2 regions of the Rhizobium sp. NFR12 genome follow, and region 1 is predicted to be linked to the other one. Evidence: riboswitches for the same ligand, from Rfam matches in the RefSeq annotation. Region 1 holds a riboswitch; the other holds the start of a gene.
The links. A riboswitch is a leader RNA that binds a small molecule or an ion and turns the genes downstream of it on or off. The one in region 1 is predicted to bind S-adenosylmethionine.
Positions count from the first base shown of each region.

Region 2: linked by a shared signal. The riboswitch ahead of metA (homoserine O-acetyltransferase MetA) and the one ahead of BLW69_RS16840 (O-succinylhomoserine sulfhydrylase) in region 1 are both predicted to bind S-adenosylmethionine.

Region 1 covers NZ_FNWM01000004.1:102,582-107,235, reverse strand. The annotation lists gene apaG (Co2+/Mg2+ efflux protein ApaG) at 1-286, opposite strand, end outside; gene BLW69_RS16840 (O-succinylhomoserine sulfhydrylase) at 453-1,643, opposite strand; SAM riboswitch at 1,690-1,768, opposite strand; gene BLW69_RS16835 (2'-deoxycytidine 5'-triphosphate deaminase) at 1,842-2,936, shown strand; tRNA gene BLW69_RS16830 (tRNA-Gly) at 3,007-3,080, shown strand; gene BLW69_RS16825 (glycosyltransferase family 2 protein) at 3,094-4,654, opposite strand, start outside.
Region 2 covers NZ_FNWM01000001.1:109,346-113,999, forward strand. The annotation lists gene BLW69_RS00460 (ABC-F family ATP-binding cassette domain-containing protein) at 1-1,166, opposite strand, end outside; gene BLW69_RS00465 (thiamine diphosphokinase) at 1,174-1,824, opposite strand; SAM riboswitch at 1,943-2,020, shown strand; gene metA (homoserine O-acetyltransferase MetA) at 2,083-3,006, shown strand; gene BLW69_RS00475 (aldose epimerase family protein) at 3,096-4,118, shown strand; tRNA gene BLW69_RS00480 (tRNA-Gly) at 4,258-4,332, opposite strand; gene BLW69_RS00485 (hypothetical protein) at 4,333-4,545, opposite strand; gene BLW69_RS00490 (prolyl-tRNA synthetase associated domain-containing protein) at 4,596-4,654, shown strand, end outside.

The sequences.
Region 1 (4,654 bases):
CGCCGGATGGCGTGTCGAGCGGGCACCCGGACGAATATTCGTAGCTGTCGCCGGGCTCCAGTCGCGGCTGGTCGCCAACGACGCCTGGTCCGTCGACCTCGTCGACGATCCCGTTTTCGTCCGTGATGTTCCAGTAGCGATGCACGAGCGTGACGCTGATCGAGGACTTGTTCTCGATCACGATCCGGTATCCCCAGACATAACGACTGTCCTCGGGGCTCGACTGCTCCTCGAGATAATAGGGCTCGACGGCGACGTCTATGTCTCTGGTGCGGGCGCGGTACATTGGCACCTCAAGATTGCTCATCGTGCCGATATCGTACAGTGGGGGAGAAAGGTCAAGAATTCTCGCGGCTTGCATCTGAGGCAATGTCGCGTTCTTGATGATAGGGATAACTGATATGGTAAACCCGGAGCGTTCCGGGTCTACCCATCGTTCGGCGTAAAGCCGATCAGATCTGCTTCAGCGCCTGCGCGAAATCTTCCAGCAGGTCGTCCGCATCCTCGATGCCGGCCGAAAAGCGCACGGTGCCGGGAGAAATTCCCAGTTCCGTACGAGCCTCGTCGCTGAGGTTCTTGTGCGTCGTCGTCGCCGGATGCGTGATGATCGAGCGGGTATCGCCGAGATTGTTGGAGATGGTGACCACCTCCATGGCATTCTGCAGCTTGAAGGCCGCTTCCTTGCCGCCCTTCAGCTCGAAACAGACCAGCGTCGATCCGCCCGTCATCTGCTTGGCGATGATATCGGCCTGCGGATGATCCTTGCGACCGGGATAGATCACTTTCGCGACCTTGGACTGCTCGGCCAGGAAATCGGCGATCTTTGCCGCATTCGACGTCTGCTGGGCAACACGGATCGGCAGCGTTTCCAGGCCCTTGATCAGTGTCCATGCGGTAAACGGTGACATCGCCGGACCGGTATGGCGATAATAGTCCTGCAGGTGCTCCAGAACCCATTCGCGGTCCGAAAGGATGACGCCGGCAAGGCTGCGGCCCTGGCCGTCGATATGCTTGGTGGCGGAATAGACGACCACATGGGCGCCGAGTTCCAGCGGCCGCTGGAAGAGCGGCGTTGCGAACACGTTGTCGACCACCAGACGGGCGCCGACCTGATTGGCAAGCTTGGCAACGCCGGCAATGTCAATCACTTCCAGCGTCGGGTTTGTCGGGCTTTCCAGGAAAAACACCTTGGTGTTGGGCTTGATCGCCGCTTCCCAGTTGGCAAGGTCGCGACCGTCGACCAGCGTGCATTCGATGCCGTAGCGCGGGGCGAGCGTTTCGACAACCCAGCGGCAGGAACCGAAAAGGGCCCGCGCGGCAACGATATGGTCGCCGGCGCGAAGCTGGCACATGAGCGCTGCCGTGATGGCGGCCATGCCGGAGGCGGTGGCACGGGCTTCTTCTGCACCTTCCAGCGCACACATGCGCTTTTCGAACATGTCGTTGGTGGGACTGCCGTAGCGGGCATAGATATAGCCGTCGGCCTCGCCCTTGAAACGGGCCTCGGCGGCTTCTGAACTGTCGTAGGCGAAGCCCTGCGTCAGGTAGATGGCTTCAGACATCTCGCCGTATTGCGAGCGCAGCGTGCCGCCATGGACGAGCGTGGTGGCCGGGCGCCAGTTCTTGTTCGGGGATTTGCTCATGTGTTCATCACCTTCGTGATACAAAAAAACCGGCCGCAATCGCAGACCGGTTTTCAACCCGGTCTTTTTAGCCACTTGTTTAACGTGGCTGCAAGCCGACCGGCCAAATCACCACGGGATAAAGCTGCCTTACGCCTCGCTTCCGCTTGCGTCAATGGTCCGCATTTGGTTTTGTCGCCCCCAAAATCTGAAAGAGACATGATGGCTCGCGAAACGGGAATTCTGGCGGACCGCGCAATTGCGGCGCTCTTCGAACAAGGACGGCTGAAGTCCGAGAGGGCGCCTGATCAGGACCAGATCCAGCCGGCGAGCCTTGATCTGCGCTTGGGGCAGAAGGCGTTTCGCGTGCGCGCCTCGTTCATGCCGGGGCCGATGAGCCTCGTGTCCGACAAGCTCGAGCGCCTCAGCCTGCACGTCATCGATCTCTCCGAAAGCGCCGTCCTCGAAACGGGCTGCGTCTATATCGTGCCGCTGATGGAAAGCCTCGATCTGCCGGCCGAGATGTCGGCTTCGGCCAATCCGAAAAGCTCCACCGGCCGCCTCGATATCTTTACCCGCGTCATCACCGATCGCGCCCAGGAGTTCGACAAGATCCCTACAGGCTATCGCGGTCCGCTCTATCTCGAAATTTCCCCGCGCACATTTCCGATCGTCGTGCGCCAGGGCTCGCGCCTGTCGCAGATCCGCTTCCGCGTCGGCAACGCCCTTCTGCAGGAGCCGGAGCTGTTGGCGCTGCATGGAGCCGAAACGCTGGTCGCCGCCGCGCAGCCGAACATTTCCGGCGGCGGCATAGCGCTATCGATCGACCTTGCCGGCGACAACGATGGCCTGATCGGCTACCGCGGCAAGCACCACACGGCCGTCGTCGATGTCGACAAGAAGGCCCAGCATGATCTGTTCGATTTCTGGGAGCCGATCCACAGCCGCGGCCGCAACGAACTGATTCTGGATCCGGATGAATTCTACATCCTCGTCTCGCGCGAGGCCGTCCATGTGCCACCGCTCTACGCGGCCGAAATGACACCGTTCGACCCGCTGGTCGGCGAATTCCGCGTCCATTACGCCGGCTTCTTCGACCCCGGCTTCGGCCACGAGGCCGCCGGCGGCCGCGGCAGCCGCGCAGTCCTAGAGGTGCGCAGCCACGAGGTCCCGTTCATCCTCGAAGACGGCCAGATCGTCGGCCGCCTCGTCTACGAACACATGCTGGAAGAACCCCAGGGCCTCTACGGCTCCGGCCTCGGCTCGAACTATCAGGCGCAGGGCCTCAAACTCTCCAAGCATTTCCGCAGCTAGGACATCCCCGGACGCTTCCACCCCGGCGACCTTGACAGACAAGGCCCATTGTTGGAAACCTTCCCCCGACGCGGGTGTAGCTCAATGGTAGAGCAGCAGCTTCCCAAGCTGAATACGAGGGTTCGATTCCCTTCACCCGCTCCAATCCCCATCCCGATCAGCTCTCCTTCCGGCGCGGCATGTGGGGTGTCTTGCTCCAGTGGAAGGGCTTTGTCCTGAGTTCCCGTAGCGCCTTCCAGGCGGCGAAGGATGTCATCATCCAGTAGAGCGGCACGGCAACCCAGCGGCGTCCGACGAGGCGCTTCTCGTGGTCGGTCATCGATCCGATGCCGAGGCCGAGGAAGATGAGATAGCTGCCGAGGATATTGGTGAAGTCGATCGCGAACAGGCCGACGACCTCCAGCGGCAGCGTGTCGATCGGCGCCCGCAGCATTGCCGAGAAGCCGACGCCGAGAAAGACGAGGATAAGCGGATGCAGCAGCGATGACAAAAGCATGCCGCCCACCAGCAATTGGATCACGCAGAAAGGCTTGATGCCGATTTCGCCGATCAGCCGCGCTGGGTCGCGCATCAGCACCAGCCAGGTTTGCAGCCAGCCCTTGAACCAGCGGCTTCTCTGCGACGTCCAGACCTTGATCGATAAAGGCGCGTCCTCCAGCGTCTGGTGCCGCATCACGTCGGCGGTAAAGCCAAGCCGGTAGAGCCGCATGCCAAGATCGGCGTCTTCCGTCACGTTGTACGGATCCCATCCGCCGGCTGCGATCAGCGCGCTGGTGCGGAAATGGTTGGACGTGCCGCCGAGTGGAAGCGGCATGTTCATTCTCCCGAGCATCGGCAAAAGGCCGCGAAACAGCGCTGCATATTCGAGCGAAAACAACGCGCTCAACCAGCTTTCCCGGGCGTTGGTGATGATCAGTGGTGCCTGCAGGCAGGCAAGTTCGGATGGTGCCGCGCGAAACCGCCGGTACGCCTCGCGGAGTTGTAGCGGGTGCGGCCTGTCCTCGGCGTCGTAGATTGCCGTGAATTCGCCGCGCGCACCTTTCAGCGCATAGGTGAGAGCCTTTGGCTTCGTCCGCGGACCATAGGCCGGCACTTCGACGATCTCGAACTGGGGGCCAGGCTCAAGCGCCTTCAAGGCTTCGATCGTCTGCCGGTCGTCGATTTCGCATACGAACTTGATGTCGAGCAGAGATGCGGGCCAGTCCAGCCGCTTGAGGCTTGCGACCAACTGCTCGGCCATGTCCTCTTCGCGGTAGAGTGCGACCAGAATAGTGTAACGCGGCAGCAGCCCGAACGGTGGAGCGACTGGCACGCGTTCAGGCGCCACCAACGTTTGCCGGATCATCGCCGAAAGCCGAAGACAGAGCGTCGAGAAATAGGTGAGCGACAGGACGATATGCAGCGCAAGCAGCGTATCGATCGGTGCAATCAGCAGGAGACAGGCAAGGGTCGTCAGAAACGACCCACCGTAAAAGCCCTGGTGGCCTGCGAGCACAACGCGGGCCGACAGCAGGGGTCTCTGCTCGAACAGGGTATTCGTGGTCTCGCGGATGCGGCGCGCTGCATCGGCTTTCCAGACGGATTCGCGAATGGCGCTCGGCGTGGTGATGACGAGATCGCGGCCCACAAGCGGCAGGGTCGCAAGCGTTGCCGCAATCTGCGAAAGTCGCGCCGCCTCCGGCACGATGGCGATTTCCTGCGCCTTGTTGCGATGGGCG
Region 2 (4,654 bases), on a different contig from region 1:
TCCTTCATGTAGCCCGCCACATGCCGCTGTTCGCCGTTGACCAGCAGCGTCTCGCCGCGGCCGTCTGTCAGATAGTGAGACAGCGTATCTGCGGGGTCGAGGTCCTCGCGCTTCTGGTCAAGCGTGGCAATTTCGAGATTGGTGCCGAGCTTGATCCAGCCGCTGTCGGGAGCAAGCTGACCCGTCAGCATCTTGAGAAGCGTCGTCTTACCAGCGCCATTCGGACCAACCAGGCCGATCCGGTCGCCGCGATGAATGCGGGTCGAGAATGGCGCAACGATCGGCTTGTCATAGGTCTTGGTGATGTTTTCCGCTTCCACCACCAGCTTGCCGGACTCGCGCCCTTCGGCGACGGAGGCCTGAACGGAGCCCTGCGGTCCCTTGTGGCCGCGGTAGTCGGCCCGCATGGACTGCAGCTCGCCGACGCGGCGCATGTTGCGCTTTCGCCTTGCGGTCACGCCGTAGCGCATCCAGTGTTCTTCGCGCTCGATCGCCTTGCCGAGCTTGTGCTGCTCGATCTCTTCCTCCTCGAGAACCTGATCCCGCCAGGCTTCGAAATGGCCGAAACCGCGCGACAGGCGGCGGGACGTGCCGCGGTCCAGCCAGACTGTGGCGTTGGACACCTTTTCGAGAAAGCGACGGTCATGGCTGATGACGACGAGCGCGCTGCGGGTCTTGCGCAGCTCGTCTTCCAGCCATTCGATGGTCGGCAGATCCAGATGGTTGGTCGGCTCGTCCAGCATCAGGATATCCGGTTCCGGCGCCATGACGCGGACAAGTGCTGCGCGTCGCGCCTCGCCACCGGAAAGCCTGACCGGGTCTTCCTCTCCTGTCAGGCCGAGATGCTCCAGCAGATAGGTGACGCGGTAGGGATCGTCGCCAGGTCCAAGCCCCGCTTCCGCATAGGCCTGCACGGTTTTGTAACCAGCAAAATCCGGCGCCTGTTCGAGATAGCGGATCGTCGCATTGGGGTGCCGGAAAACCTCACCCGACTGCGCTTCCACCATGCCAGCGGCGATCTTCATCAGCGTCGATTTGCCCGAGCCGTTGCGGCCGACGAGAGAGATGCGGTCGCCGGGCTCCACCTGCAGGGCAGCTCCGTTGAGAAGCGGCGTGCCGCCGAAGGTTAGAACGATATCGTCGAGTTTCAGAATTGGCGGTGCCATGCGGCGTCTATGCTCCGGAAAAATCGTTTGGACGGGCAAGGATCATCGCCCTCCCGTCACGTAAATGGAATTGGACGGGCCCTTCTGCAACGTTGGACACGGTGCGGGAGGAACCGAAGGGCAGCGTGTAATCCTTGAGTGGATAGCGCGCGCCAAGAATGTCGAGGCCTGCAAGGCCTGTGAAACCGATGACGGAAAACAACGTGCCCTTGGGCAGGTCGAGCGTCATCGTGCCGGTGAGAAAGGGCACGGCCTCTTCCTCACCGGATGTCAGGAGAACGTCATGCCCGCGCTCGGCAAGGCTCATCGCATGCAGAAAATGCTGGAGCGCGTGGTCGGACCGTTCGCCGCCCAGCGCGCCGATCAGAATGAGCCGCGTCGCGCCGCGTTCGATCGCTTCGGCCGTCGCGATCTCGCCGTCCGTCTCGTTCTTTTCCGGCGGATAGGTCCGGCGCTCGACATCGGGATAGCGCTCGATCAGGTCTGCGTCGGAGGAATCGAAATCGCCCACCCAGAGCTCCGGCATCACACCCAGCGCCTCTGCATGGCGCATGCCGCTGTCTGCCGCGATGAAGCGGCTTGCGGCAACTGCCTTTTGCAGTCGGTCTGTTACGGTGAGGTCACCGCCGAGCAGGATCGTGAAGGTCGAGTTGGCCATTGCCCATGCCCATATCCTAAAGCGGCTCGCAAGGGAAAGGCGCGTGTCGCACTGTTCGTGCGAAAGCGGTCATTTTTGCTGCCATTGACGGCGGGCGTGGCAGGGATTATTTGAAAAGTCGAAATTCCGTGGTGATTTGGCCGGCCGGCTTGCAGCCACGTAAAAAAAGTCGCTAAAGGGCCGCGAGAAGAGTTTCAAAAACTTCCCACGGGCCGGCTGCGATTCTTCGTGCCGGCTTTTTGTTTTTGGGTTGAAGAGATGCCGATCAAGATCCCCGATACGCTGCCTGCCTTCAACACGCTCGTTTCCGAGGGCGTGCGCGTGATGACCGAAACGATGGCGGTCAGGCAGGACATCCGGCCACTGCAGATCGGGCTTCTCAATCTCATGCCCAACAAGATCAAGACCGAGGTGCAGATGGCGCGCCTTGTCGGCGCCTCGCCGCTGCAGGTCGAATTCTCCCTGGTTCGCATCGGCGGCCACAAGGCCAAGAACACGTCGGAAGACCATCTCCTGTCGTTCTACGAAACGTGGGAAGAGGTGAAGCACCGCAAGTTCGATGGTTTCATCATCACCGGCGCGCCGGTGGAAACCCTGCCATACGAGGACGTCACCTATTGGCAGGAAATGAAGGAAATCTTCGACTGGACCACTACCAACGTGCATTCCACCATGAATGTCTGCTGGGGGGCGATGGCCGCCATCTATCATTTCCACGGCGTTCCAAAGCACGGGCTGAAGGAAAAGGCATTCGGGGTCTATCGCCACCGCAACCTGTCGCCGGCGTCGGTCTATCTCAACGGTTTTTCCGACGATTTCCAGGTACCGGTGTCGCGCTGGACGGAAGTGCGCCGGCAGGACGTCGAAAAGGCCGGCAGTGACCTCGAGATCCTGATGGAATCCGACGAAATGGGCCTCTGCCTTGTGCATGAGAGGGCCGGCCGACGGCTGTTCATGTTCAACCACGTCGAATACGATTCCACCTCGCTCGCCGACGAGTATTTCCGCGATGTCAAGGCCGGCATCCCGATCAAGATGCCGCACGACTATTTTCCGCACAACGACGATACGCTGGCCCCGCTCAACCGCTGGCGCGGTCATGCGCATCTCCTGTTCGGAAACTGGATCAACGAGATCTACCAGACGACGCCCTACGACCTCGAAAAAATCGGCACCGAGTGATCGAGAGAGCCTGACCGATTTTTCTCCTGGCGTCGTTGCGGCTTTGATCGAAATCACGCAGGTTGCCGCAAACATTTGGGAGGTGCGTTATGACGGATCATGAGTTCGAGATTTTCGGGACGACGAAGGCCGGCGAGGCGGTTCACCGAATCACGCTCTCAGGCGGCGGGCTGACAGCCCAGGTTCTCACCTGGGGCTCGGTCATCCAGGATCTGCGGCTTGCCGGCCACGAGCCGCCGCTGGTGCTGGGGTTCGACAATTTCGCAGACTATGAGGCCTATTCGCCCTATTTCGGTGCCACGCCTGGTCGCTGTGCTAATCGCATCGGCGATGGCCGCTTCTCGATCGACGGCACCGAGTATCAGGTGGAGCTCAACGAAGACGGCATTACCCATCTGCATGGCGGATCCGACGGCATTGCCCGGCGCATCTGGTCGATCGTCGATCATGCGGCAGACCGGGTCGTGCTGCAGATCACCGATCCGGACGGACGCGCCGGATATCCCGGCAATTGCACCGTCACCGCGACCTACCAGCTGATGGAAGACGGGGTGCTTTCGGTGATCTACGACACGGTGACCGACCAGCCGACGCCCGCCAACGTCTGCCAGCACTCCTATTTCAATCTCGACGGTCGCCCCGACATTTTCGGCCACGACATGATGATCGCCGCGGCTGAGTTGACGGCGGTGGATGAAAGGATGGTGCCGACCGGCGTCCTGATGCCGCTTGCCGGCACCACGTTCGACCTGAGCGAGATGGGTCCGATCCAGCGGACTGGTGCCGATGGCGAACAGGTGAAGTTCGATCATAACTACTGCCTCTCTGAGGAGAGGACTGCCAAGCGCTCGGTCGCGCTTGCCCGCAGCCTGTATTCCGGCGTGCAGCTCGAAGTGCGCACCACGGAGCCGGGGATCCAGTTCTACGCGGGCTTCAAGCTCGCCTTGCCGGTGCCCGGCATGGAAGGCCGTCCCTACGCGCCTTACGCCGGCTTCTGCCTGGAAACCCAGGTCTGGCCCGATGCAATCAACCACGAGACTTTCCCCAATGCAGTGCTTCGCCCGGGCGAAACCCTGCGCCAGGAAACCGACTACGTGTTTTCGAAGAGCTGAGGCGATGAGGGCTGAGGCTGCCGAAAGGCGGCCTCAGTCTGGCTGCGAGGATGCAGGCAGCCAGCGAATGACGATAATAGACGAGGTACCCTACTGGGTACCAATACCGTTATTCGTTTTTTCGTCTGAAGGGAGAATTTGGAGCGGGCGAAGGGATTCGAACCCTCGACCCCAACCTTGGCAAGGTTGTGCTCTACCACTGAGCTACACCCGCTCATAAACCGTCGACCCGGTGGTAGTCTGGATCGTCGGTGCCGCTCGTTGCCGGCGACGGGCGGTATATGGCCCAGACTTTTTTCAAATGCAACAGGGAAATGACGATCTCGATGAAGAATTTTTCAGGAGCTTCGAAAGCCCCTGCGAAACAAGGGTTTGCGCCAAAGCGTGCATCTTGGCCGGTCCGAACAATCTGTCTATAGTCCGCCATCCTTACCCCGCCGGCCGGGGCCAACACCTCAAGAGCAGCCAAGATCGATCATGCCAAAAACTGCAGAAGACCTGTTCGCCTTTCTCGATAGCCTCGATATTGCCCACAA